Regions from separate parts of the Microbacterium sp. F2E genome, predicted to be linked through region 3. Evidence: predicted binding sites of a transcription regulator. Region 3 holds the regulator's gene; each other region holds the start of a gene.
The links. Region 3 encodes LexA, which represses DNA repair genes until DNA is damaged. Its sites were predicted from a motif close to TCGAACANNTGTTCGA; they were not measured.
Positions count from the first base shown of each region.

Region 1: a site for LexA is predicted at 3,629-3,644, ahead of ruvA (Holliday junction branch migration protein RuvA). Genes of this name have one in related genera too.
Region 2: a site for LexA is predicted at 3,615-3,630, ahead of recA (recombinase RecA). Genes of this name have one in related genera too.

Region 1 is NZ_JAJJIB010000018.1:20,569-27,470, forward strand. Features, by position in the region: gene secD (protein translocase subunit SecD) at 1-1,303, opposite strand, end outside; gene yajC (preprotein translocase subunit YajC) at 1,350-1,829, opposite strand; gene ruvB (Holliday junction branch migration DNA helicase RuvB) at 1,891-2,991, opposite strand; gene ruvA (Holliday junction branch migration protein RuvA) at 2,984-3,607, opposite strand; gene ruvC (crossover junction endodeoxyribonuclease RuvC) at 3,710-4,276, opposite strand; gene LOK55_RS12110 (YebC/PmpR family DNA-binding transcriptional regulator) at 4,405-5,163, opposite strand; gene LOK55_RS12115 (DUF1697 domain-containing protein) at 5,217-5,750, opposite strand; gene pdxT (pyridoxal 5'-phosphate synthase glutaminase subunit PdxT) at 5,760-6,371, opposite strand; gene pdxS (pyridoxal 5'-phosphate synthase lyase subunit PdxS) at 6,514-6,902, opposite strand, start outside.
Region 2 is NZ_JAJJIB010000004.1:14,984-21,885, reverse strand. Features, by position in the region: gene LOK55_RS04565 (DNA translocase FtsK) at 1-1,697, shown strand, start outside; gene pgsA (CDP-diacylglycerol--glycerol-3-phosphate 3-phosphatidyltransferase) at 1,707-2,282, shown strand; gene LOK55_RS04555 (CinA family protein) at 2,279-2,833, shown strand; gene LOK55_RS04550 (helix-turn-helix domain-containing protein) at 3,033-3,350, shown strand; gene LOK55_RS04545 (DUF3046 domain-containing protein) at 3,352-3,576, shown strand; gene recA (recombinase RecA) at 3,860-4,915, shown strand; gene LOK55_RS04535 (regulatory protein RecX) at 4,915-5,670, shown strand; gene LOK55_RS04530 (ABC transporter ATP-binding protein) at 5,808-6,350, shown strand; gene LOK55_RS04525 (hypothetical protein) at 6,395-6,541, opposite strand; gene LOK55_RS04520 (YciI family protein) at 6,842-6,902, opposite strand, start outside.
Region 3 is NZ_JAJJIB010000014.1:3,442-10,343, forward strand. Features, by position in the region: gene LOK55_RS10780 (prolyl oligopeptidase family serine peptidase) at 1-493, opposite strand, end outside; gene LOK55_RS10785 (LysR family transcriptional regulator) at 592-1,533, opposite strand; gene LOK55_RS10790 (putative oxygenase MesX) at 1,636-2,661, shown strand; gene LOK55_RS10795 (methionine synthase) at 2,718-3,743, shown strand; gene lexA (transcriptional repressor LexA) at 3,762-4,424, opposite strand; gene LOK55_RS10805 (LysM peptidoglycan-binding domain-containing protein) at 4,719-5,099, shown strand; gene LOK55_RS10810 (histidinol-phosphate transaminase) at 5,119-6,222, shown strand; gene hisB (imidazoleglycerol-phosphate dehydratase HisB) at 6,322-6,902, shown strand, end outside.

The DNA of each region.
Region 1 (6,902 bases), on a different contig from region 3:
CGACCGCTGCCGTGATCGACTTGCCGTCGCGCAGCTCGTCTCGGATGCGTTCGAAGTAGACGATGAACGAGTCGGCCGTGAAGCCGATCGTGACGATGAGGCCCGCGACGCCGGCCAGCGACAGGCGGAAGCCCATGCGCCAGGCCAGGATGCACAGCGTGATGTAGGTCAGCACGCCCATCACCACGAGCGACGCGATGATCACGAAGCCGAGCGCGCGATAGACGATCAGCGAGTAGAGGGCGACGAGCGCCAGACCGATGAGGCCGGCGATGAGACCGATCTGCAGCTGCTGCGAGCCGAGGGTCGCCGAGATCGAGTTCGAGCTCTGCACCTCGAAGCTGAGCGGCAGCGCGCCGTACTTCAGCTGATCGGCGAGCACCTTCGCGCTGTCCTGGTCGAACGACCCGCTGATCTGCGGCTTGCCGTCGAGGATCACGCCGTTCATCGACGGGGCGGAGATCACGCTGCCGTCGAGCACGAACGCGAACTGGTTCTGCGGCGTGATGCCGGCCTGCGTGTAGGCGTACAGGCGCTGGCTGACCTCGCCGAAGGTCTTCGCGCCGTCCGCGTCGAACACCACGTTGACGACCCACTGGCCGTTCTGCGTGTTCATGCCCGCCGTGGCGTCGGTGATCGACGATCCGTCGAGCTCCACCGGCCCGAGGATGTATTTCTCGGTTCCTGCGGGGTTGCAGGCGATGAGCGGCTGGTCCTTGGGCTCGTTGCCCGGGTCGTTCGCCTCGTCGGCGCAGTCGTACGCGAGGAAGCGGGCCTGCAGGGCCGGCGTCACCCAGTTGAGGTCGCTGCCGTTGGTCGGCGACGCCGTCGGGGTCGACGCGAGTCCCGGGTCGGGGGTGGGGTACGGCGTCTGGTTGCCGTCCTCGCCCACGTACGACGTGCTCGCGGCGGTCGTGTAGAGCACGGCGCGCAGCTGCATCTGCGCCGAGGCGGTGATGCGGTCGCGGGTCTCGTCGTCGGCCTGGCCGGGGATCTGCACGACGATCTGGTTGCCCGCCTGCGTCGTGATGTCGGTCTCGCCGACACCCGAGGCATCCACGCGCTGCCGGATGATCGACGCGGCCTGATCCATCTGCTCCGACGTCGGGTTCGAGCCGTCGGGCGTCTTCGCCTCGAGGATGATCTGCGTGCCGCCCTGCAGGTCGAGGGCGAGGGACGGCAGCCACGAGCTCTTGCCGACGACGTACACTCCGATCGCGTTGATGCCGAACAGCACGACCACGATCGCGAGCAGCGCAGTCAGTGCGCGCCACGCGTGACGCACAGGGGTGGGAGTGGCCACGAAAGGCTCAGCTTTCTTCGGGGGGACGCCGCCGCGGCGGCGCGCGTCAGGACTGGGGCTTGTCGCGAGGGTCGACGTCGGAGGCGGTGAGGTCGCTCGCCGCCGCGTCGGTGGATGCCGAGGCATCCGCGCCCTTCGCGCGCTCGCGCTCCTGGTCGTCGCTCAGCGACGACAGACCGCCGTCGGCGACATCGGCCGCGTACTCGGCCTGGTCGGACTCCGCCTGCAGGTACTCGTCCTCGCTGACGGTCTCCTCGGTCTCGTCGACCACGCGGAGGATGGCCTGGCTGTGCACCTCGACCTCCATACCGGGGGCCAGCTCGACACGCGCCGACTTGGAGAGGTCCTCACCGTCGTACTCGACGAGCGTGCCGTACAGGCCGCCCTGGAGGAGCACCTTGACGCCGGGCACCATCGCCCGCGACTTCGCCTCCTGCTCGGCCTTCATCCGGGCCGCGCGACGGCGCGAGCTCCAGAACATGAAGACGAGCAGCGCCGCCATCGCGACGAGCAGGATCCAATCCATGGGAACGACCTTTCGAGTGCGCGCCGATCGGCGCGAAGAGGGCGGCAGAAGCCTTCAGCGATTATAGGTCATCGAAGATCGCGGCCTCGCCCGGCTGTGGCACGCGCAGGTGCGCGTAGGCCTCGGGCGTCGCGATGCGCCCGCGCGGGGTGCGGCCGAGGAATCCGATGCGCACGAGGTAGGGCTCGACCACCGACTCGATCGTCTCCGCCTCCTCGCCGACCGTGACGGCGAGGGTCGACAGGCCGACCGGGCCGCCGCGGAACCGGCGCACCACGGCGTCGAGCACGGCGCGGTCGAGCCGGTCGAGGCCGATCGCGTCGACGTCGTAGAGGTCGAGGGCCGCGTGCACGTCGCTCTCGGTCGCCGCCCTACCCCCTGCCGCTCCGCGCGTCGAGGTCGATGAGGTCGTCGACTGATCGCCGTGCACGATGACGTAGTCGCGCACGCGCCGGAGCAGGCGGTTCGCGATGCGGGGTGTGCCCCGCGAGCGTCGGGCGATCTCGTCACGCGCGGCGGGCGGCACCTCGACGCCCAGCACGTTCGCCGAGCGGGCGATCACCCGTTCGAGCTCGTCCGGCTCGTAATACTCGAGGTGCGCGGTGAAGCCGAAGCGGTCGCGGAGCGGGTTGGGCAGCAGCCCCGACCGCGTCGTCGCGCCCACCAGGGTGAACGGCGCCAGATCGAGCGGGATGCTCGTCGCGCCCGCGCCCTTTCCGACCATGATGTCGATGCGGAAGTCCTCCATCGCGAGGTACAGCATCTCCTCGGCGGAGCGCGCCATGCGGTGGATCTCGTCGATGAACAGCACCTCGCCGGGCACGAGGCTCGACAGGAGCGCCGCGAGGTCGCCGGCGTGCTGGATCGCGGGCCCCGACGAGAGCCGCAGCGGGCGGCCGCTCTCATAGGCGACGATCATCGCGAGGGTCGTCTTGCCGAGGCCGGGAGGTCCCGACAGCAGGATGTGGTCGGGCGGGCGCTGCTGGATGCGGGCGGCGTCGAGCAGCAGCTGCAGCTGCCCGCGCACCTTCTGCTGACCGACGAACTCGGCGAGCGAGCCCGGGCGGAGCGCCCCCTCGACGGCGAGCTCCGACTCGTCCTCGGGAGCGGCGGGGTCGTGCGGGGCGTCGCGGTCGGCGTTCCCGGGGAATGCGTCAGACACCCGTGCGCTCCGTCCTGCTCGGGCCCAGCTGAGCGAGGGCGAGCTTCAGCAGAGCGGGCACGGCGGCGCGCTCGGCCGCCGAGGCTCCGCCGACGATCTCGTGCACCGTCTCGGTGCTGACCCGCTCGCTCCAGCCGAGCGCGACGAGCGCGGCGACGACCTGCGCCGCGATCGCGGTGGGCGCGGCGCCGCCCGCATCGCCCCCGCCGCGCGGTGCGGCGTGCAGCTTTCCCGCCAACTGGACGACGATGAGCTTGGCCGTCTTCGGCCCGATGCCCGACACGCGCCGGAACGGCGCGTCGTCCTCTGCCGCGACCGCATCGGCGATCTGGTCGACCGACAGCGCCGACAGCACCCCGAGGGCCGATTTGGGTCCGACGCCAGACACGCTGAGCAGCAGCGCGAACGTCTCGAGCTCGCCGCGCTCAGCGAAGCCGAACAGGGAGAGCGCGTCGTCGCGGACGACGAGGTTCGTGTGCAGAAACGCCTCGTCGCCGACCCGCAGCGTGCGGGCCAGCGGGGCGGGCACGGCGACGGCGAACCCGACGCCACCCACCTCGACGATGGCCAACTCGGCATCCACATGCAGCACCGAGCCGCGCAGCGAGGAGATCATCCCGTCAGCCTACGACCCGGTTCGGACGTTTGTTCGAGCGACACGCGTCGGGGCGTCTCGAGGTGCAGGACTGACCGCATCGGAGCGCGTCCACCGCCACGATCATCGCCGGGCGGCCGCGCGCTCGGCGTCGGCCCACGCGCGCTGCGCGGGGGTGAGCGCGCCCGAGGCGACCGGCGTCGCAGAGCCGCGACGCCACGCGTGGCAGAGCGCGATGGCGAGGGCGTCGGCGGCGTCGGCCGGCTGCGGCAGCGCGTCGAGGCGCAGCACACGCGCGACCATCGTCTGCACCTGCAGCTTGTCCGCCGAGCCGTAGCCGGTGATCGCGGCCTTCACTTCGGAGGGCGTGTGGGTCGCCGCCGGCAGGCCGTGCTCGGCGGCGAGCAGCAGTGCGACCCCGCTCGCCTGGGCGGTGCCCATCACCGTGGCGCGGTTCTGCTGCGCGAACACGCGCTCCACGGCCACGACGTCGGGGCGGTGCGCGGCAAGCACCGATCGAAGGCCCGCCGCGATCACGGCCAGGCGTTCGCCGATCGGCAGCTCGGTGCCCGATCGCACGGCACCGACGTGCACGAGCGTCGCCGAGCGGTCGCGCGCGACGTCGACGACGCCGACGCCGCAACGGGTGAGGCCCGGGTCGATGCCGAGCACGCGAAGAGCGGATGCCACTCCCCCACGCTACGTGCGGGCGCGCCGCCTCGGCGGCGTGACGCGCCGCGGCGCAGCACGCCAGACGCGAGACGCGCCGCACCGGCGAGGTGCGGCGCGTCTGCGCATCAGGGTTGCGGCGTCAGCTCCTACTCGTCGTCCTCGAGCTCCGCCTGCACGTCGACGGAGAGGTCGAAGTTGCTGAAGACGTTCTGCACGTCGTCGCTGTCCTCCAGCGCGTCGATCAGGCGGAACACCTTGCGCGCGGTGTCGGCGTCGATCTCGACCTTGAGGTTCGGCACGAACTCGACATCGGCCGACTCGTACTCGATGCCCGCGTCCTGCAGCGCGGAGCGCACCGGCACGAGGTCGGTCGCCTCGGTGATGACCTCGAACCCGTCGGCGTGCGACTCGACCTCTTCGGCGCCGGCCTCGAGCACGGCGAGCATGACATCGTCCTCGGTGGTTCCCTCACCCGAGACGACGATGACGCCCTTGCGCGTGAAGTTGTAGGCGACCGAACCGGGATCGGCGAGCGTCCCGCCGTTGCGGCTGAGGGCGGTGCGCACCTCCGCGGCGGCGCGGTTCTTGTTGTCGGTCAGACACTCGATCATCAGGGCGACACCGTTCGGGCCGTATCCCTCGTACATGATCGAGGTGTACTCGACCGACTCGCCGCCGATGCCCGCGCCGCGCTTGATCGCGCGGTCGATGTTGTCTTTGGGGACCGAGGTCTTCTTCGCCTTCAGTACGGCGTCGTACAGGGTCGGGTTGCCGGCCAGGTCGGCGCCGCCGAGCTTCGCGGCGACTTCGATGTTCTTGATGAGCTTCGCCCACGACTTGGCACGGCGCGAGTCGATGACCGCCTTCTTGTGCTTGGTCGTGGCCCATTTGGAGTGTCCGGACATGACGCCCAGTTTACGGGCCCGCGGCCCTCGGCATCATCCGCCCGTCGTCGGCGTCACCCGACGATCTTGGCCAGCGTGCGAAGGTTCCGCGTGGTCGTCGTCTGCCGGTAGGCCGCTTTCGCGACGATCTTCCCGAACGGGCTGTCCACCGTGTGACCCTTCACCGGGCTCCAGTAGACGACGCCGAACCCGGCGCCGGTCGGATCCTCGGCGGGATCGACCGTCGCCGCGGCATCCATCAGCGCGTCCCGCACGCCGGCATCGGCGCAGAAGATGACATACGGCTGGCGGTCGGCGTCCGCGGCGTCGAACGGGAAACCCTCGAGCGCGGCAGCGAGCTCGTCGAGGGTGACGAGCACGATCCACGCGTCGTAGTCGAACCGGCGGCGCAGCGCGGCCTCGATCGACGCCTTCAGTGCGGAGCGATCGGCCGCCTCGGCCTGCGCCCTGAACCGGACATTCCCGCTCGCGAGTACGGTCACGACGTCCGCGTGCCCCTCGTCGCGGAACACCGCGGCGAGGTCGGCGTTCCGGATCGTCACGCCGTTGACGTTGACACCGCGCAGGAGCGCCACCCAGCTGGTCATGACTGCAGGCTAGCGGCCGCCGCCGACCTCACGCCCGCGGATGCGCGCGAGGAGCATCTCGTGGAACCGGGTGTCGCCCGACACCTCGGGGTGGAAGGCTGTGGCGAGGAGGTTCCCCTGCGCCACGGCCACGATGCCTCCGCCGGCCGACTCGGGCAGCGACGCCAGCACCTGGACGTCGGGACCCGTCTCGACGACGACCGGCGCGCGGATGAAGGTCGCGTGCACCGGCGCGTCGAAGCCGTGCGCGACGAGATCGGTCTCGAACGACTCGACCTGACCGCCGAACGCGTTCCGGCGGACGGTGACGTCGAGACCGCCGAAGCTCTCCTGCCCGACGATGGGGTTCGCGATGCGATCGGCGAGCAGGATGAGGCCCGCGCAGGTGCCGTAGACCGGCATCCCCTCCGCGATCGCCGCCCGGATCGGCTCCCGCATTCCGAATGCCCGTGCGAGCTTGTCGATGACGCTCGATTCGCCGCCGGGAAGGACCAGGCCCTGGGCGGCGTCGAGGTCGCCCGGTCGGCGCACCGGCACCGGCTCGACGCCGAGGGCCGCCAGCACGCGGGAGTGCTCGCGCACGTCGCCCTGCAGGGCGAGCACCCCGACGCGCACGGTCATCGCGGCCCGCCCCCGGTCATCATCCGTCGGACCGGCGGTGCGGGTGTCACCTGCCGCGCACCGCGCGTACACACCAACCCCACCTCTCCGACGCCTGATGACGCCACGCGCCGGAGCCGCCGGCAGAGCCGCCGCCGGGCGGTCACCATCCGCGCTCGGCGAGCCGGTGCGGGGCCGGCAGATCGGCGACGTTGATGCCCACCATCGCCTCGCCGAGACCGCGCGAGACCTCGGCGATGACCTTCGGGTCGTCGAAGAAGGTCGTCGCCTTGACGATCGCCGCCGCCCGGGCCGCCGGGTCGCCGCTCTTGAAGATGCCCGAGCCGACGAACACGCCGTCGGCGCCCAGCTGCATCATGAGGGCGGCGTCGGCCGGCGTCGCGACCCCGCCGGCGACGAACATGACGACCGGCAGCGCGCCGGCCGCCGCGACCTCCGCGACGAGCTCGTACGGCGCCTGCAGGTTCTTCGCGGCGACGTACAGCTCGTCCTTCGGGAGCGCCTGGAGCGCCGCGATCTCACCGCGGATCG
Region 2 (6,902 bases), on a different contig from region 3:
GTGAGGACAGCGGCGAGATCGTGCTCGACGACGGCGTGCTGCCGGGCATCTCCGCACTCGGCGACGACCACGACGGCCGGCCGCCGGCGCCGCCGTACCGCCTCCCCGCGGTGGCCGCGCTCGCCCAGGGCACGCCGCCGAAGGCGCGCTCCGAGGCGAACGACCGCGTCGTCGCGGCGATCACCGGGGTGTTCGAGCAGTTCGGCGTGGATGCCCGGGTCACCGGCTTCTCGCGCGGCCCGACGGTCACGCAGTACGAGATCGCGCTCGGCCCGGGCGTGAAGGTCGAACGGATCACGGCGCTGACCAACAACATCGCCTACGCCGTGGCATCCAACGAGGTGCGGATCCTCGCGCCCATCCCCGGCAAGAGTGCGATCGGCGTCGAGATCCCGAACACCGACCGCGAGATCGTGACGCTCGGCGACGTGCTGCGCTCGCCGGCCTCGACGAGCCAGACCCACCCGATGACGATCGGGGTGGGTAAGGACGTCGGCGGCGGCTACGTCGTGGCGAACCTCGCCAAGATGCCCCACCTGCTCGTGGCCGGCTCGACCGGATCGGGCAAGTCGAGCTTCGTGAACTCGATGATCACGAGCCTCCTGATGCGCGCGAAGCCGTCCGAGGTGCGGATGGTGCTCATCGACCCGAAGCGCGTCGAGCTGACCTCGTATGCCGGGGTGCCGCACCTGATCACCCCCATCATCACGAACCCGAAGAAGGCGGCCGAGGCGCTGCAGTGGGTCGTGAAAGAGATGGACATGCGCTACGACGACCTCGCGTCGTTCGGGTTCCGGCACATCGACGACTTCAACCGCGCCGTCGTCGCGGGGGAGATCAACCTGCCCGTCGGCAGCGAGCGGGTGCTCAAGCCCTATCCGTATCTGCTCGTCGTCGTCGACGAGCTCGCCGACCTGATGATGGTCGCCCCGCGCGACGTCGAGGACTCGATCGTGCGCATCACGCAGCTCGCGCGCGCCAGTGGCATCCATCTCGTGCTCGCCACGCAGCGCCCGTCGGTCGACGTCGTCACCGGTCTCATCAAGGCGAACGTCCCCTCCCGGCTCGCGTTCGCGGTGACGAGCGTCACCGACTCGCGCGTCATCCTCGACCAGCCCGGCGCCGACCGCCTGATCGGTCAGGGAGACGGACTCTTCCTGCCGATGGGGGCCTCGAAGGCGCTCCGCGTGCAGGGCGCGTGGGTGGCCGAGAGCGAGATCGAGAAGGTCGTCCACCACGTCAAGAACCAGGCGCGCCCGGAGTACCGCAAGGACGTCGAGGCGGTCGCCGAGAAGAAGGAGATCGACGCCGACATCGGTGACGACCTCGAGCTGCTGCTGGCGGCGGCGGAGCAGATCATCTCGACGCAGTTCGGCTCGACGTCGATGCTGCAGCGGAAGCTCCGGGTCGGGTTCGCGAAGGCCGGGCGCCTGATGGATCTGCTCGAGTCGCGCGAGATCGTCGGTCCCTCCGAGGGCTCGAAGGCCCGCGACGTGCTCGTCACGCCCGACCAGCTGCCCGAGGTGCTCGCCCGCCTCCGCGGCGACGACCCGCCCGCGCCGGAGGCGTCCGCCGCGTCCGGCGGTGGAGACCCGCACGGCGCGGACGCGGTGGACGCGCAGTTCGACGGATACGAGGTCGTCGAGTCCGACGACTCATCCGAGGATGCCTGGGGGCTCACCGGGCGCGACCAGTAGGCTCGGCTCGTGGCGATCCCCCGGCAGCTCCCGAACGCGATCACGATCGTGCGCATCCTGTGCGCGCCGGTCTTCCTGTGGATGCTGCTCGCCGACGGCGGTCAGGACGGACCGCTGCGCTGGTGGGCGGCGATCCTGTTCATCGTCGCGATCGCGACCGACGGCATCGACGGCTACCTCGCCCGCAAGTACGAGATCGTCACCGATCTCGGAAAGCTCCTCGACCCGATCGCCGACAAGGCGCTGACCGGCTGTGCGTTCGTCGGGCTCTCGATCCTCGGCGAGCTGCCCTGGTGGGTGACGATCGTCGTGCTCGTGCGCGAGGTCGGCATCACCGTGCACCGGCTGGTGGTGGCGAGCGATCACGTCGTCGCCGCCGCGTGGATGGGCAAGCTCAAGACCGTCGCGCAGGCCGTCGCCCTGTCGCTCGCCCTGTTGCCGCTGTGGACGATCGTGGGCGACTGGATCCACGTCGTCAACACGATCGCCATGTGGATCGCCGTGATCCTCACCGTCGCGAGCGGCATCGACTACGTCGTCACGGAGGTCCGCGGCGCGCGCCGCGGCCGGCAGGCGGCGCGGTGAGCCCGGTGAGCTCGCTGCCGGGGCTTCCCGAGCTGCCCGACGACCTCGAGAACACGCAGGTGTCCGTGGGGCGGCAGAGTGAGCCCGAACGGCTCGTCGCGCGGCTGGGGGAGCTCGGCTGGACCGTCGCGGTCGCCGAATCGCTCACCGGCGGTCTCGTCGTCTCGTCGATCGTCTCGGTTCCGGGGTCGTCCGCCGTGCTCCGCGGGGGAGTGGTCGCCTACGCGACCGACGTGAAGGCCGCGCTCCTCGGCGTCGACGAGACCCTGCTGAGCGCGCACGGCCCCGTGCACCCGCGCGTCGCGCGTCAGATGGCCGACGGCGTGCGCCGCACCCTCGGACACGACGGGCTGCCCGCGGATGTCGGCATCGCGACGACCGGGATCGCCGGGCCCGTCTCGCCCGACGGTCAGCCGGTCGGCACCGTGCACGTCGCCGTCTCCACGCCGCTCGGCTCCCGGGTCGAGTCGGTGCAGCTCTCCGGCGACCGCGCCGCCATCCGCGCCGAGGCCGCGGCGCTCGCGGTGCGGATCGCGCTCGAGGCGCTCTGACGACTCCGTCTCGTGGAGGGGCGCGACGCACTTCCGGCCACGACGGCGGGGACGGCCGCGGGGAATACGCGGTGTGACATCCCTGTTACGAATGGTGATTCCCACCCATTCCCCAGCACTCGGGGTTTAGGGTGACGTGCAAGAGCTGTACTGCATCCCGACCGGGACGCGGAGTCACTGTCAGAGGAGGGGGCCCGACATGATCCTGGTTCGTCAGGAGATCGGCGAAGTCCTACGCGACTTCCGCCTGCAGAAGGGGCGCACCCTCCGCCAGGTGGCGGGGCGCGCCAGCGTCGCCCTCGGCTACCTGAGCGAGGTTGAACGCGGTCAGAAAGAGGCATCCAGCGAGATCCTCGCCTCGGTCGCCGACGCGCTCGATGTGCCCATCTCGACGATCATGCGCGAAGTGGGCGACCGCATCTCGGTGCTCGAGGGCCTGCAGGTCTTCCCCGACGTCGTGCCCGACGACCTCGCCGCGCTCGACCGCGACATCCAGTCGCAGCTGTCGCTGCGCTGACGTGCGGCGCAGCGAGTTCCAGCGCGCCGTCGACGACGAGTTCGGACCGCGCGCCGCGTTCGTGGTGACCGACCTGTCGCTCTCCGGTGTCGGCTATCGCACGGCCGCGCAGGCGATCGATGACGGCGTGCCGATGCGCGACGTCTGGCTCGCGCTCTGCGTCGAGACCGACGTGCCCGAGTCGCGCCGCCACGGCGTGGGACTGCTCGACCCGCGCCGGCCGTAGCGGGCCTCGACGCGACGGCGTGTCGTTCCAGCGTGTCGTCGTACTTTTGTTCGAGGCAGGCATAGGCTCCTCCACAAGAGGCATCGTGGAGAAGTTGTCCACCGTTTCGCCGCATCCCTCGCTCGATCATCCGTCGATGTCGGAGGGTGTTCGTAACGTGGACAGCGTCATCACGACACCTCCGCCTTGTCGCACCGAACTCCCGTCGGGAGCAAGGGCGGCAGCCTACAGGCGACGGACACCCCGACGCGGCGTAGCCGCGCAGAGCACGAAGGAGCACGTCATGCCCTCACCCGCAGACCGCGAGAAGGCCCTCGAATCGGCCCTCGCCCAGATCGACCGGCAGTTCGGAAAGGGCTCGGTGATGCGCCTCGGCAGCGACGAGCGCGCACCCGTCGCCGTGATCCCCACCGGGTCCATCGCCCTCGACGTCGCCCTCGGGGTGGGTGGCCTGCCGCGCGGCCGCATCGTCGAGATCTATGGACCGGAGTCGTCGGGTAAGACGACCCTCACCCTGCACGCGATCGCCAACGTGCAGCGCGCCGGCGGCATCGCGGCGTTCGTCGACGCCGAGCACGCGCTCGACCCCGACTACGCCCAGAAGCTCGGCGTCGACATCGACCAGCTGCTGGTGTCGCAGCCCGACACCGGTGAGCAGGCGCTCGAGATCGCCGACATGCTGGTGCGCTCGGGCGCGATCGACCTCGTCGTGATCGACTCGGTCGCCGCCCTCGTACCGAAGGCCGAGATCGAGGGCGAGATGGGCGACTCGCACGTGGGTCTCCAGGCGCGCCTCATGTCGCAGGCGCTGCGCAAGCTCACCGGTGGCCTCAACCAGACCGGCACCACGATGATCTTCATCAACCAGCTGCGCGAGAAGATCGGCGTGTTCTTCGGCTCACCCGAGACCACCGCCGGTGGCAAGGCGCTGAAGTTCTACGCGTCGGTGCGCCTCGACATCCGTCGCATCGAGACGCTGAAGGACGGCACCGAGGCAGTCGGCAACCGCACGCGCGTCAAGGTCGTGAAGAACAAGATGGCCCCGCCGTTCAAACAGGCCGAGTTCGACATCCTCTACGGCGTGGGCATCTCGCGCGAAGGATCGCTGATCGACTTTGGCGTGGAGCACGGCCTCGTGAAGAAGTCGGGCGCTTGGTACACGTACGACGGCGAACAGCTCGGCCAGGGCAAGGAGAACGCCCGCAACTTCCTCATCAAGAACGCCGACATCGCCGCCGACATCGAGACGAAGATCAAGCAGAAGCTCGGCATCGGCCAGCCGAAGGTCGTCGAAGAGGCCGCGCCCGTCGCCGACCTCGCCGAGCGACGCCCGGCGTGATGAGCGACGGCGACGACCGTCTCGCCCCCGTGATCCCCCTGTTCGGCGGGGCGGCTCCGGCCGCACCCGCCGAGCGGGGAGTCGCCGGGCGCGGGGCGGGGCCGGCGCACCGTGGGGACGCGGATGTCGTGAACGCGGGCGGTGTGGATGCGGCGCTGGCGCCCGACGGCGATGAGCGGGCCGCCGCGTGGCATCCGACGTGGACCGCGCAGGTCGCGGACCTCGGCGGTCAGGATGACGAGCCGGAGGGCGACAGCGCCGACGAGAGTGCCGCGGCGGGCGAGGCGGCGCTCCTGCGCAAACTGCGCACCCGCTCGCTGTCGGTGCGCGAAGCGCGCGGTGTGCTCCGCGAACGGGAGGTCGACGAGGCGTCCTCCGACGAGATCGTCGAGCGGTTCGTCGGGCTCGGCTACCTCGAAGACGCGAAGCTCGCCGAGCAGCTCGTGCACACGGCCGTCGACCGCAAGGGTCAGGGGCGCCGCGCCGTCTCGCAGACGCTCTCGCAGCGCGGCATCCCGCGCGAGGTCGTCGACGCGGTGCTCGCGGAGCTGCCCGACGACGAGTTCGAGCGAGCGCTCGACTTCGCGCGGCAGAAGGCCAGGTCGATGCGCGACCTCGACCGCGAGGTGGCGCTCCGACGGCTCAGCGGTCAGCTCGCCCGGCGCGGGTACGGCGGCAAAGCGCTGGCGGCGGCCCGTCAGGCGCTCGACGAGGCATCCCGTCCTCAGCCGCGCGGAGTGCGCTTCGACGGCTGAGCGAACGACGCCAGGCGCGGATCCCCCCCCGCGTCTGTCAGACTCACCACACGTGCAGGTCAGCGTGCACGTGACGCCCTGACGGGGTGCCCTGACGGGACGCTCTTGCGGGGCGCTGTGGCGGAGAGGGGGTGGCGGTGTCGATCGAGGTCGACGGACTGGTCAAGTCATACCGCTCCGTGCGCGCGGTCGACGACGTGGGCTTCTCGGTCCTCGACGGACAGCTGTTCGCCTTCCTCGGCGCCAACGGCGCGGGCAAGTCCACGACGATCGGCTGCCTGACGACGCTCCTCCGCGCCGACGCCGGCTCGATGCGGGTCGCGGGCCACGACGTCCGCACCCAGGCCGAGGCCGTCCGCGCGGCGATCGGCGTGGTCTTCCAGCGCTCGCTCCTCGACGACGGGCTCACCGTCCGCGAGAACCTGCGGCTGCGGGCCACGCTCTCCCGCGTCCCGCGCGGCAGGTTCGCGAGCCGCCTCGCCGAACTGTCCGCCCTGATCGAGCTCGACGAGGTGCTCGACCGCCCGTACGGGCGGCTCTCCGGCGGTCAGCGCCGGAGGGCGGACATCGCCCGCGCTCTGCTGCACGAGCCGGCGACTCTTTTCCTCGACGAGCCGAGGAAGCATTTGAGGGGTACCCGATTGTCCTCCCAGTCTACCGGCTACGCGCTGGCCGCGTAAGTGGTCGGTGTGGCGCCGCCGGGACGGCCGACAGTAGTGCGCAGTCAGCCTCGTTGACGGTCGCCGCTGTACCCAAGCCGTATGTGCTGCTCAGCGACCATCGGGTGGGCGTGGAAGCGCTGCAGCAGGTCGACCCGCTCGTCGAACTCGATGCTGCTCTCAAGGTCGACTGTCTCGTCGGTGCCGGCCATGACGCCATACGCGAAGTAGAACGTGGCCGAGGCGCTACCGATCTTGTGAGCCTCTATCCAGCCGATGAGTGTCGACCCGAGCCGGACTTCCCACTTGGGGGTTCGCTCTTGCGCCTCGTCGCGGGCGGCAGTAGCCGTGTGATGATCTGCGGGTCGATGGCGGGCTCGGTCATGACGGCATCCTTGTCGCTGCACGCACCGTATCGCCGGGCACCGACGCTGGTTCTCTCGGGATGTCGCCGGGGCAAACACAGCAGTTCTCGGCGACAGGTCGGAGGAGGTGCCTGTAGGCAACGGCCGTTATTGGGGAGCCGGGTCAGAGAGGTTCGCGAGACGGATTTCCTGCACTGAAACGGTCTGC
Region 3 (6,902 bases):
GCTCCAGCGCGATCTCGACGATCCCTCTACGGACGACGCCCTCGCCCCGCCACTCGCGCACCGCGAGCAGGCGGCCGCGGGTGAACCGCAGCCCGCCGTAGGAAGTCGCGCCGTCAGCGGGCGTGAGCGGAACCGGGTCGGCGCCGGGGCGGAGTGCCCACACGCGCTGGTCGGTCTTCTCGACGAAGTACAGGCTGCCGTCGTCGCCCGCGGCCCACGACCCGCCGCCGTACTCATGCACCCGCGAGCGGGCGTTCCACGGCGCAGGCAGCACATCGGCGACATCGCCGCCGCTGGCATCGTCGCCGACACGCACGTCACGGGCATCCGGCCGGCGTCGCACCGTCGTACGGCCCGCCTCTTCGGGAACCGACTGACCCCACCAGATCTCATCGCCCACGAATGCCGCGCCGTCGATGCGCGGCGACGCGCCGGATGCCCAGGCGGCGGTGAACGGGGAGGGCCAGGAGCCGTAGGGGAGTGTCTCGACCATGCCCTCACGCTACGCGGTGGACTCGCGCGACACGGCCGCGCACAACCGCCGCGCACCACGGCCACCCGCCTCATCCGCGCGGCACAGCCGGGGCGCGCTCATCCGAGCAGCGTGACTCCGAACCCCGCGACGACGGTGCGCACCTCGGCCAGGTAGCGCTGCGCCTGCTCGGTGAGCGGGATCGCGGAGTGGCCGATCCAGCCGATCTCGATGCGCTCGTCGACCTCGAGCGGGATCGCGACGATCTCGGGGTCGAGCTCGTCGCTGACGATGCCCGTCGAGATCGTGTACCCGTCGAGGCCGATCATGAGGTTGAAGATCGTCGCACGGTCGGAGACCCGGATCTCCTGCGCGCTCGAGGAGGTCGACAGGATCTCCTCGGCGAAGTAGAACGCGTTGTTCGCGCCCTGATCGAACGTGAGACGGGGGAGTCCTTCGAGGTCGGCGAGGGTGACGCTCCGCCGCCGTGCAAGCGGGTTCCGACGGGAGACGAAGATGTGCGGCGCGGCGACGAACAGCGGATGGAACGCCAGGCCGTTGTCGCGCAGCAGCCGATCGATGACTTTGCGGTTGAAGTCGTTGCGATAGAGGATGCCGAGTTCGCTGCGGAGGGTGCGGACGTCGTCGATGATGTCCCACGTGCGCGTCTCGCGCAGGGCGAACTCGTATTGCGCGGCGTCGCTCGCGCGCACCATCCGCACGAACGCGTCGACGGCGAACGAATAGTGCTGCGCCGAGACGCCGAGCAGGCGCCGCGCGGGAGGCCGCCCCAGGTAGCGCTGCTCGAGCAGCTCCACCTGCTCGACCACCTGACGCGCGTACCCGAGGAACTCGGCGCCCTCGGCGGTAAGGCTCACCCCGCGCGCGGAGCGGGTCAGGAGGGCGCGGCCGACCCGGGTCTCGAGTTCCTTCATCGCGGCCGACATGGTCGGCTGGGCGACGTACAGCACGTCGGCGGCGGCCGAGATCGATCCCTCCGCGGCGACCTCGATGAAGTAGCGCAGGTGCTGAAGGTTCAGGCCGCTCGTTCGCTGGGGCATAGGGGAAGACTATATGTATGCATAGTCAGCGTGAGTTACCCGATATCTCCGCCCACGCCTCACCATGAAGGGAACCTCACCCTCTCACCGGATTGGCCAGCCATGGCGGACGACTTCTCCTATCGCATCTCGACGACCCGCTTCGACGAGCACTACACGCCCGCGGAGAGCTCCCGTCTCACGACCAACTTCGCCAACCTCGCCCGGGGTGAGCACCGCGAGCAGAACCTCCGCAACACGCTGACGATGATCGAGCGGCGGTTCAACGATCTCGTACGCGCGGACAACCCGACCGGCGATCGCTACGGCGTCGAACTCGACATCGTCTCGGTGCAGCTCCAGTTCGACGCGCTCGACGCCGGGGCGGGCGCCGATCAGAGCTTCCCGTTGCTCGAAGTCCTCGACATCCACCTCCTCGACCGGCTCACTGGGCTTCGCACCCAGGGCATCGTCGGCAACAACTTCTCGTCGTACGTGCGCGACTACGACTTCAGCGTGCTGCTTCCCGCCGCGGCGGCACGCGCGGGGGAGCAGGCTGCGGGCGGCGCGCCCGCCGTGCCGGAGGACTTCGGCGACCTGCACGGCAAGCTGTTCGACGACTTCCTCGCCTCGCCCGTCTACCGCGAGCGCTTCGCCCAGCCGCCGGTGATCTGCATCAGCGTCTCGACGAGCAAGACCTACCGGCGCACGGAGACCCAGCATCCGGTGCTCGGCGTCGAATACCGGCAGGATGCCTCGTCGCTGACCGACGTGTACTTCGGCAAGATGGGGCTCGAGGCCCGCTACTTCATGCCCCGGGGCGCGGTCGCCCCGCTCGCGTTCTACTTCCGCGGCGACCTCCTCGCCGACTACAGCGACCTGCAGCTGGCGGGCACGATCAGCACGATGGAGGCGTTCCAGAAGATCTATCGTCCCGAGATCTACAACGCCAACTCGGCCGCGCCGGAGGTGTACCGGCCGAGCCTCGACGCGCAGGACTTCTCGCGCACGCAGATCGACTACGACCGTGACGAGCGCAGCCGGCTCGCGCTGACCCAGGGCCGGTACACCCAGGAGCACTTCATCGAGCCGCACCGCGAGGTGCTGGAACAGTGGGCGGCGACGGCGGGCGCGGGGGCGCTCGCGTGAGCGCCGTCACGAGCCCGGCCACGGCCGCCCCGAGCGGCGGCGCCGTGCCGGGCGCCGTGCACACACTCCTGCCCACCACGATCGTCGGGAGCCTCCCGAAGCCCTCGTGGCTCGCGCAGCCCGAGGTGCTGTGGTCGCCGTGGGCGCTCGAGGGGGATGCCTTGATCGAGGGCAAGCGCGATGCCCTCCGCATCGCCGTGCAGGAGCAGACCCGCCGCGGCATCGACATCGTCAGCGACGGGGAGCAGACCCGGCAGCACTTCGTCACGACGTTCATCGAGCACCTGAGCGGAGTCGACTTCGATCGGCGGGAGACCGTGCGCATCCGCGACCGCTACGACGCGAGCGTGCCCACCGTCGTCGGCGAGGTGCGCCGCGAGCGGCCGGTGTTCGTCGACGACGCGAGGTTCCTCCGCGAGATCACCGACCGCCCGATCAAGTGGGCGCTCCCCGGCCCGATGACGATGGTCGACACGCTCTACGACGCGCACTACAAGAGCCGCGAGAAGCTCGCCTGGGAGTTCGCGACGATCCTGAACGAAGAGGCGAGAGCGCTCGAGGATGCCGGTGTCGATGTCATCCAGTTCGACGAGCCGTCGTTCAACGTGTTCTTCGACGAGGTGAAGGACTGGGGGGTCGCGGCCCTCGAGCGCGCCGCGGAGGGTCTGCGCGCGCAGACCGCGGTGCACATCTGCTACGGCTACGGCATCACGGCGAACAACGAATGGAAGGCGAGCCTCGGGTCGCAGTGGCGACAGTACGAGGAGTCGTTCCCGCTGTTGCAGCGCTCGTCGATCGATATCGTGTCGCTCGAATGCCAGCACTCGCACGTGCCGATGGAGCTCATCGAGCTCGTTCGCGGCAAGAAAGTCATGCTGGGGGCGATCGACGTGGCCAGCGAGGTCGTCGAGACGCCCGAGGAGGTCGCCGACACGCTCCGCCGTGCGCTGGCCTTCGTCGATGCCGACAAACTCATCCCGAGCACCAACTGCGGCATGGCGCCGTTCCCACGGGCGGTCGCGGCGGAGAAGCTGAGCGCGCTGAGCGCCGGCGCGGGCATCGTGCGCGACGAGCTCGCCTGACGCCCGCCGCGCGGGAGTTCAGACCGCGCGCAGGATCGCGACGACCTTGCCGAGCACCGTGGCGTCATCGCCCAGGATCGGTTCGAACGCGCTGTTGCGCGGCAGCAGCCAGGTGTGCCCGTCGCGCTGGCGGAACGTCTTGACGGTCGCCTCGCCGTCGAGCATCGCCGCGACGATGTCGCCGTTGTCGGCGGTCGCCTGCGAGCGGACGACCACCCAGTCGCCGTCGCAGATCGCGGCGTCGATCATCGACTCGCCGCTCACCTTGAGCATGAACAGGTCGCCCTTGCCGACGAGTTGACGGGGGAGGGGGAAGACCTCCTCGACGTGCTGATCGGCGGTGATCGGCACGCCGGCGGCGATGCGCCCGACGAGCGGCACGAGGGCGGCGTCGCCCACGGCGGGTGCGGTGTCGGCGGGGTTCTCCGTCGAGACGCCCGGCAGATCGATCAGCACCTCCATCGCGCGCGTCTTGCCGGCGTCGCGGCGCAGATAGCCGCTGAGCTCGAGCTGACCCAGCTGGTGCGTCACGCTCGAGAGCGACTTGAGGCCCACCGCATCGCCGATCTCGCGCATGCTCGGCGGGTAGCCGTACTGCGCGATCGAGCGCTGGATGACCTCGAGGATCGCCAGCTGCTTCTCGCTGAGATTCTTACGCCGACGCGTCTGCGGCTTCTCCATGAACGCACTCCTTGTGATGGGTGGAACGTGATCGCCCCGACGGGCTCTCTTCTTCGAATGTCGGAGGTGGGTGATGGTCTGTCGTTATCGAAACCGTATCCGGTGAGGGCGGGCTCGGCCGGCAGGCATCCGCGTGTCGCGTTCGATCCGATTCCGATCCGGATGCCCCTTGACAATCGAACTATATCGAAGATAGCTTCGGAAGAGAACTTCGCATCCGGTGCTCCCGGCCGAGCGCCGGATGCGAACATCCCCCACCCGGGAGCGTCCGAGGCATCGCCTTGAGGAGGAACCATGACCGCCATCGACTTCAGCACCGGCACTTCACTTCCCGCCGTCGGCGGCGCACCCGCCACGCGGCTGCGCCTCACGGTCCGCGGCCGCCGCGTGCTCGCGTTCCTCGCCTCGATCCCGGCCGTCATCGCGCTGAGCGTCGCGATCGTCTCCGGCGGTGGGGCCCTCGCCTCGGGTGAGGGCAGCGCGCCGGCGGGCACCTTCGCCGAGGTCACCGTCATGCCCGGCGACACCCTGTGGTCGATCGCCGAGGAGGCGGCCCCGGGTGCCGACCCGCGCGACGTCGTCGACGCGATCGTGCGACTGAACGCGCTGCCGTCGGGTGCGTTGGCTGTGGGCCAGACGCTCGCCCTGCCGGCGGAGTACTCCGCGGGGCAGTGAGTCGGCCGGTCGCCGTACGATGGGGGCTGTGAGTGCGAGTCTGGACGATCTTCCCCTCCGAGCCGATCTGCGCGGGCTGACGCCCTACGGCGCGCCGCAGGCGGCGCTGCCGGTCGCTTTGAACGTCAACGAGAACACGCACCCGGTGCCCGAAGACGTCGCCGACGACGTCCTCGACAGCGTCGCGCGGGCGCTGCGTGACGTGAACCGGTACCCCGACCGCGAGTTCACCGCGCTGCGGGAGGGCTTCGCCAAGTACCTCGGTCACGGGCTGTCGGCCGACCAGATCTGGGCGGCCAACGGCTCGAACGAAGTGCTGCAGCACCTGCTGCAGGCCTTCGCCGGGCCGGGACGCACGGCGTTCGGCTTCGCGCCGACCTACTCGATGTACCCGCTGCTCACCCGGGCGACGGGGGCGACCTATCAGGCGGGCACGCGCGGCGTCGACTACACGCTCGGCGCCGCAGACGCCGCCGCCCAGATCGAGACGGCCGATCCCGACGTGGTGTTCCTGTGCGCACCGAACAACCCGACGGGCACGCCGCTCGGCCTCGACGTCATCGAGGCGGTCTACGACGCGGCGAACGGCATCGTGATCGTCGACGAGGCCTACCAGGAGTTCGCGCCGCGCGAGTCGCGCTCCGCCCTCACCCTCCTCCCGGGTCGCGAGCGACTGGTCGTCTCGCGGACGATGAGCAAGGCGTTCGCGTTCGCCGGCGCCCGCGTCGGCTATCTCGCCGCCGATGCCGCGATCATCGACGCCCTCCGCCTCGTGCGACTGCCCTACCACCTGAGTGCGCTGACCCAGGCGGCGGCCGGCGCCGCGCTGCGGCACGCCCCCGCGATGCTCGCCATGGTCGACGAGATCGTCGCGCAGCGCGATCGCATCTCAGCGACCCTGGACGCGCTCGGCTACCAGCCGTTCGAGAGCTGGACCAACTTCGTGCTCTTCGGCGGCGTCGACGACCCCGCGGCCACCTGGCAGGGCCTCTACGACCGCGGTGTGCTCATCCGCGACGTCGGATTGCCGCGGAGCCTCCGGGTGACGGCCGGCACCGAGGCGGAGTCGACGGCGTTCCTCGATGCCCTCGCTTCGCTCGGCCCCGGCGGCGCCCGCGTCTGACCGCGCCCGCCCCGCCCGGCTCGCTCGCGCCCATCCCACCCAAGGTCGGCCGACGGCACCCGCGACGGGCGACCGAGCCGCCTCGCTAGACTCGGTGCCATGACCGCCCCCACGCACCGCACGGCCTCACTCCGCCGCGCGACGAGTGAGTCGACGGTCGAGCTCGAGCTCGACCTCGACGGCACCGGCCAGAGCCACATCGACACGACGGTGCCGTTCTTCGACCATCTGCTGACGGCGTTCGCGAAGCACTCGCTGACCGACCTCACGGTGCGCGCCTCCGGCGACACCGACATCGACGCGCACCACACCGTCGAGGACGTCTCGATCGTGGTGGGGCAGGCCATCCGCGAGGCGCTCGGCGACAAGGCCGGCATCTCGCGCTACGGCGACGCCCTGGTGCCGCTCGACGAGGCGCTCGCCCAGGCCGTCGTCGACATCAGCGGCCGGCCGTACCTCGTGCACTCCGGCGAGCCGGCGGGCTTCGAGTACCACCTGATCGGCGGTCACTTCACCGGCTCGCTCGTGCGGCACACGTTCGAGGCGCTCGCCTTCAACGCCGGGCTGACCGTGCATGTGACGGTCCTCGGCGGCCGCGACCCGCACCACATCGCCGAGGCCGAGTACAAGGCGTTCGCGCGCGCGTTCCGCCAGGCCAAGGCGCTCGATCCGCTCGTCGT